Rubrivivax gelatinosus IL144: one gene and its partner. The protein of the gene in region 1 interacts with the protein of each later gene in a pairwise test. Links are inferred from orthologs where the notes say so. Each region holds a gene or a part of one and is shown in the gene's direction. Other genes may lie near its edges. The genes, in order: RGE_RS04195 and grxD.

Region 1 (3,126 bases):
CCTCGAGGACGTCTTCCTCGGCATCATGGGGGAGCAGGGCTGATGGCCGCGATCGACCTGGCCGGCGCCGGCACGCTGTTCCGCAAGGAGGTGCTGCGCTTCTGGAAGGTGGCCTTCCAGACCGTCGCCGCGCCGGTGCTGACGGCGGTGCTGTACCTGCTGATCTTCGGCCATGTGCTGGAGGACCACGTCGAGGTCTTCCCCGGCGTGCGCTACACGAGCTTTCTCGTGCCCGGGCTGGTGATGATGAGCGTGCTGCAGAACGCCTTCGCCAACACCAGCTCCTCGCTGATCCAGAGCAAGATCACCGGCAACCTCGTCTTCCTGCTGCTGACGCCGCTGTCGCACTGGGCCTGGTTCGTCGCCTACGTCGCGGCCTCGGCGGTGCGCGGGCTGGTCGTCGGGCTGGGCGTGCTGCTGGTCACCGTCTGGTTCGCGCCGCTGCACCTGGCCGAGCCGTGGTGGGTGCTGGTCTTCGCCGCGCTGGGCGCCGGCATGCTGGGCGCGCTGGGCCTGATCGCCGGGCTCTGGGCGGAGAAGTTCGACCAGCTCGCCGCGTTCCAGAACTTCATCGTCATGCCGATGACCTTTCTGTCGGGGGTCTTCTACTCGGTGAAGTCGCTGCCCGGCGTCTGGCAGGCGGTGAGCCACCTGAACCCCTTCTTCTACATGATCGACGGCTTCCGTCGCGGCTTCTTCGGCGCCAGCGACGTCTCGCCCTGGCTCAGCCTGGCGATCGTCGGCACGAGCTTCGTCGTCGTCTCGGCGATCGCCCTGCGCCTGCTGGCGTCGGGCTACAAGCTGCGCTCATGACGCCCTCCGCGGCGGCCTGAGATAATCGCCTCCCAACCCCTGCACGAGCCCCGAGCATGACGCACATCCACGCCGCCAGCGAAGCCAAGCCTGCCGAAAAGGACGCTGCCAAGCCCGCCGGCGGCCTGCAGGAACAGCTGTCGTTCAAGTCGCGCTTCGTCCTCGTCTTCGGCGAGATCGACGACAAGCTGGCGCGCGCCACCTGCGAGCGCCTGATCGCGCTGTCGCAGGACTCCGACGCGCCGATCCACATGCTGATCAGCAGCCCGGGCGGCCACGTGGAGAGCGGCGACGCGATCCACGACATGATCCGCTTCATCAACGCGCCGGTGACGACCATCGGCAGCGGCTGGGTCGCCAGCGCCGGCACGCACATCTACCTGGCCGCGCCCAAGGAGCGCCGGGTCTGCCTGCCGAACACGCGTTTCATGATCCACCAGCCCGCGGGCGGCGCCGGCGGCCGGGCCACCGACATCGCGATCCAGGCCAAGGAAATCATCAAGACCCGCGAACGCATCGCCCGCGTCGTCGCCACCCAGACCGGCCAGAAGATCGAGAAGGTCATGGCCGACATGGAGCGCGACTACTGGATGAGCGCCGACGAGGCCATCGCCTACGGCATCGTCTCGCGCGTCATCGAACGCCAGACGGAACTCGCCTGATGGCCGAGCCGACCGTCGCCGAGGTCCGCGGCTACATCGAGGCCGGGCTGCCCTGCGAGCACCTGCAGGTCGAAGGCGACGGCCGCCACTTCTTCGCCACCATCGTCTCGTCGGCCTTCGAGGGCCTGAACCGCGTGCGCCGCCACCAGCGGGTCTACGCCGCGCTGGGCGATAGAATGCGCGAGCAGATCCACGCGCTGTCGATGAAGACGCTCACGCCGGCCGAGTACTCGGCCCAAGGCGTTACCCACCACCCCTGACACGGCACCTGCGGCGCGCCGCGGGTGGCCGCGTGCTGCGCTGCCGCCCGTCCCGTGCCGCGTGCTTTTTCCGAGCACCAGCATGGACAAACTCCTGATCCGCGGCGGCCGCCGCCTCCAAGGCGAGGTGTCGATTTCCGGCGCCAAGAACGCCGCGCTGCCCGAACTCTGCGCCGCGCTGCTGTGCGCCGAGCCGCTGACGCTGGACAACGTGCCGCGCCTGCAGGACGTGGCGACGATGCTGTCGCTGCTGCGCCGCATGGGCGTCGCCGTCGAGCGCCCCGAAGACCAGCCGGCTCGCGTGACGCTCGCCGCGCCCGACAGCCTGGACCCGGTCGCGCCCTACGAGCTCGTGAAGACGATGCGCGCGTCGATCCTCGTGCTCGGCCCGTTGCTGGCGCGTTTCGGCCGCGCGACGGTGTCGCTGCCCGGCGGCTGCGCTATCGGCTCGCGCCCGGTCGACCAGCACATCAAGGGCCTGCAGGCGATGGGCGCGACGGTCAAGGTCGAGCACGGCAACATCGTCGCCAGCGCCGGCCGCCTGCGCGGCGCGCGCATCACGACCGACATGATCACCGTCACCGGCACCGAGAACCTGCTGATGGCCGCGGCGCTGGCCGAAGGCGAGACGGTGCTGGAGAACGCCGCCCAGGAGCCCGAGGTCACCGACCTGGCCGAGCTGCTGATCGCGATGGGCGCGAAGATCGAAGGCCACGGCAGCGGCCGCATCCGCATCCAGGGTGTCGAGCGCCTGCACGCGCCGGCCGCGCCGCACCGCATCGTGCCCGACCGCATCGAAGCCGGCACCTTCCTCTGCGCGGTGGCCGCCGCTGGCGGCGAGGCCGTGCTGCGCGATGCGCGTGCCGAGCACCTGGACGCCGTCATCACCAAGCTGCGCGAGGCCGGCGTCGCCATCGAGTCGGGCGAGGACTGGATCCGCGTGCGCGCCGATGCCCGCCCGAAGGCGGTGAGCTTTCGCACCAGCGAGTACCCGGCCTTCCCGACCGACATGCAGGCCCAGTTCATGGCCGTCGACTGCGTCGCCGAAGGTGCCGCCAAGGTCGCGGAGACGATCTTCGAGAACCGCTTCATGCACGTCAACGAGCTGGTGCGCCTGGGCGCACGCATCCAGGTCGACGGCCACACGGCGATGATCCAGGGCGTCGACACGCTCTCCGGCGCCACCGTGATGGCGACCGACCTGCGCGCCTCGGCCAGCCTGGTCATCGCCGGCCTGGTGGCCGAAGGCGAGACCACGGTGGAGCGCATCTACCATCTGGACCGCGGCTACGACCGCATGGAAGCCAAGCTGCGCGCCCTGGGCGCCGACATCGAGCGCGTCCGATGATCACCCTCGCACTGTCCAAGGGCCGCATCTTCGAGGACTCGCT
Region 2 (3,092 bases), 3.7 Mb from region 1 along the record:
TGCCGCCCGGCGCGCCGGCGCGGGTCGCCGATCTGGGCACCGGCAGCGGCGCGATCGCGCTGGCCGTGAAGAACGCGCGGCCGCAGGCCAGCCTGACGGCCAGCGACCGCAGCGCCGAGGCGCTGGCCGTCGCCGCCGACAACGCCGCCCGCCTCGGACTGGACATCGAGTTCGTGCACGGCGAATGGTGGTCGCCGCTGGCCGGCCGGCGCTTCGACCTCGTGCTGTCGAACCCGCCCTACATCGCCGGCGCCGACCCGCACCTGGCGGCGCTGCAGCACGAGCCGCGTGGCGCGCTGACCCCCGAAGGCGACGGCCTGGACGCGCTGCGCAGGATCGTCGCCGGCGCGGCGCCCCATCTGGAGGCCGGCGCCTGGCTGCTGCTGGAACACGGCTACGACCAGGCCGAGGCGGTGCAGGCGCTGCTCGTCGGCGCGGGTTTCTCCCAGGTGAGCACACGCCGTGACCTCGGCGGCCAGCCCCGCTGCACCGGCGGCCGGCGCTGATACGGCACGGCATGCCCGCGCGCGCAGCGCGGATGTCACGATTCGTCGCGTGGATTCCTGCAACGACGGCCTCATCGGAGCATGATGAAGTCTTCTGCACGAGGAGTCCTGCCATGCGCACGCGTTCCGCTCCCGTGACCTTCGCGGGCTTCGCCCTGGCCGGCGCGGCGGCAGCCGCCGACGGCCTGCTCCCCCCCGACACCGACCAGGTGTGGCCGCGCTGGCAGGCCCGGGCCCAGCTCGGCGCGACGACGCTGGCACCGGTGACGCTGGCCGGCGGCAGCCGCGAGGCGGGCTCGCTGCTCGGCGACTACTACTTCGACGCCCCCGGGCTGCGCATCCGCTCCTGGACCGGCGGCCTGCGTGCCACCGGCGGCGTCGCCTTCAGCGGCCGCGGCCTGCCGCTCGGGCCGCAGACGACGCTGCGCATGGGCGCCACGGCACTGCCGGCCGGGATGGCCGACGACACCGAAACCGTGCCGTACGTCGGCCTCGGCTACAGCGGCAGCACGCACGACGGCTGGACCTTCAGCGCCGACATCGGCCTCGTCGCCGACCGCCCCGGCAGCCTGCGCGCCGGGCGCGTGCTCTTCGGCGACCAGCCGCTGGACAACGCGCTGCGCGAGATGCAGTTCGCGCCGGTGCTGCAGCTCGGCGTGCGCTACTCGTTCTGACGCGTGCGGGCTTCCGGCGAGGCGCCCGGGCACTCCGGGACTATGGCTTATCCTTGCCGCCTTACCAAGGAAACGGCGGCAGGACAGCCATGAGCGACGTTCAACAACGCATCGACGAGTTGGTCAAGGGCCACCGGGTGATGCTCTTCATGAAGGGCACGGCCCAGTTCCCGATGTGCGGCTTCTCGGGCCGCGCGGTGCAGGTGCTCAAGGCCTGCGGCGTGGACGACTTCAAGACCTTCAACGTCCTCGAGGACGAGGAAGTGCGCCAGGGGATCAAGGACTACGCGCAGTGGCCGACGATCCCGCAGCTCTACGTCGACGGCGAGTTCGTCGGCGGCTCGGACATCATGATGGAGATGTACCAGTCGGGCGAGCTGCAGCAGCTGCTGGCCAAGGTCTGATGCCGCGCCAGCGGCTCGTCGTCGGCATCACCGGCGCCAGCGGCGCCGTGTACGGCGTGCGCCTGCTGGAGCGCGCGCGTGCGCTCGGCGTCGAGACGCACCTGGTCGCGACGCCGGCCGGCGTGCTGAACGCCCATCACGAGCTGGGCTTGTCGCGTGCAGATCTGGAGGCGCTGGCAGACCACTCCTACGCCCCGGGCGACGTCGGCGCCTGCGTCGCCAGCGGCAGCTTCGGCACCGCGGCGATGGTCGTCGCGCCGTGTTCGATGAAGACGCTGGCCGCGGTCGCGCACGGCCTGGCCGACAACCTGCTGACGCGCGCCGCCGACGTCGCGCTGAAAGAGCGCCGGCGCCTGGTGCTGATGGTGCGCGAGACGCCGCTGAACCTGGCCCATCTGCGCAACATGACGGCCGCCACCGAGATGGGCGCGATCGTCTTCCCGCCCCTGCCGGCCTTCTACCACCGGCCGCAGACCGTGGCCGAGATCGTCGACGACGGCGTCGAGCGCGTGCTCGCGCTGCTGCAGCTCGAAGGCGCCGCGCCGCGCGAATGGCGCGGCCTCTAGCCGCTGCGCCTCAGGCCTTCAGGTCCCAGCTTCGGCGCGCGCCGAACACCATGCCCGGGTACTCCGGCCGCCCGCGGCTGCCGTTGTAGCGGCCCAGCGCCATGAACAGGTCGCCGCGCTCGGCATCGAGGTAGTGGCGCAGGATCACGCAACCGAAGCGCAGGTTGGTCTGCATGTGGAACAGCCGGCTGGCGTCGCCGTCGCCGATCAGGCGCGCCCAGAACGGCATCACCTGCATGTAGCCGCGCGCGCCGGCGCGGCTGATCGCGTACTTGCGAAAACCGCTCTCGACCTGGATCAGGCCGAGCACCAGCGAGGTTTCGAGCCCGGCGCGCCGACTCTCGTACCAGACGGTCTCGAGGAACTCCAGGCGCGTGCGGTTCTCGCTCTTGCGGCGCTTGAGCTTCTCGCTGGCCGCACCCAGCCAGCGCAGATAGGCCAGACGGTCCTCGATGCGCGCGAAGCTGGGCTTGGGCGGCGCACCGTCGGCCACGGCCGCGGCCAGCGCGGTGCGTACCGCGTCGGCCAGCGGCTCCTCGACCTGGGCACCGGCTCGTGCCGCGCCGCAGGCCGCCGCCAGCGGCAGCGCCAGCAGCGCGCGGCGGCCGATCATGCCTTCAGGCGGCCCTTCACGAAGGCGACGGCCTCGGCCAGCGGCACGGTGTTCGCCGCTGTCTCGCGCCGGCCCTGCACCTCGACCGTGCCGGTCTTCAGGCCGCGGTCGGAGACGACGATGCGGTGCGGCACGCCGATCAGCTCCCAGTCGGCGAACATCGCGCCCGGGCGCTCGCCGCGGTCGTCGAGCACGACGTCGACGCCCAGCGCGGCCAGTTCGTCGTGCAGCTGATCGGCAGCGGCCTTCACGTCGGCGTTGCGGTCGTAGCCGATCGGGCAAACGGCGACGGTGAACGGCGCGATCGCGTCCGGCCAGATGATCCCGCG

The links.
Region 2: the proteins of RGE_RS04195 (region 1) and grxD interact in binary tests that used the Escherichia coli proteins (3 or more experiments, as listed by UniProt). The link is inferred for Rubrivivax gelatinosus IL144 from one-to-one orthologs.

What each region holds. Positions count from the first base shown.
Region 1 is NC_017075.1:889,373-892,498, forward strand. What follows is about bases 292-3,104. They hold RGE_RS04195 (BolA family protein), read left to right. Parts: upstream 292-1,474; coding sequence 1,475-1,735; downstream 1,736-3,104. Other genes in these bases: RGE_RS04185 (ABC transporter permease), read left to right, coding at 292-813; RGE_RS04190 (ClpP family protease), read left to right, coding at 870-1,475; murA (UDP-N-acetylglucosamine 1-carboxyvinyltransferase), read left to right, coding at 1,818-3,083; hisG (ATP phosphoribosyltransferase), read left to right, coding at 3,080-3,104. Also shown: RGE_RS04180 (ABC transporter ATP-binding protein), read left to right, coding at 1-43; more of RGE_RS04185, read left to right, coding at 43-291; more of hisG, read left to right, coding at 3,105-3,126. UniProt on the Escherichia coli protein: Involved in cell resistance against acid stress.
Region 2 is NC_017075.1:4,555,481-4,558,572, forward strand. What follows is about bases 148-2,926. They hold grxD (Grx4 family monothiol glutaredoxin), read left to right. Parts: upstream 148-1,269; coding sequence 1,270-1,584; downstream 1,585-2,926. Other genes in these bases: prmC (peptide chain release factor N(5)-glutamine methyltransferase), read left to right, coding at 148-506; RGE_RS20700 (hypothetical protein), read left to right, coding at 620-1,180; RGE_RS20710 (UbiX family flavin prenyltransferase), read left to right, coding at 1,584-2,150; RGE_RS20715 (lytic transglycosylase domain-containing protein), read right to left, coding at 2,161-2,763; RGE_RS20720 (proline--tRNA ligase), read right to left, coding at 2,760-2,926. In the rest of the region: more of prmC, read left to right, coding at 1-147; more of RGE_RS20720, read right to left, coding at 2,927-3,092. UniProt on the Escherichia coli protein: Monothiol glutaredoxin involved in the biogenesis of iron-sulfur clusters.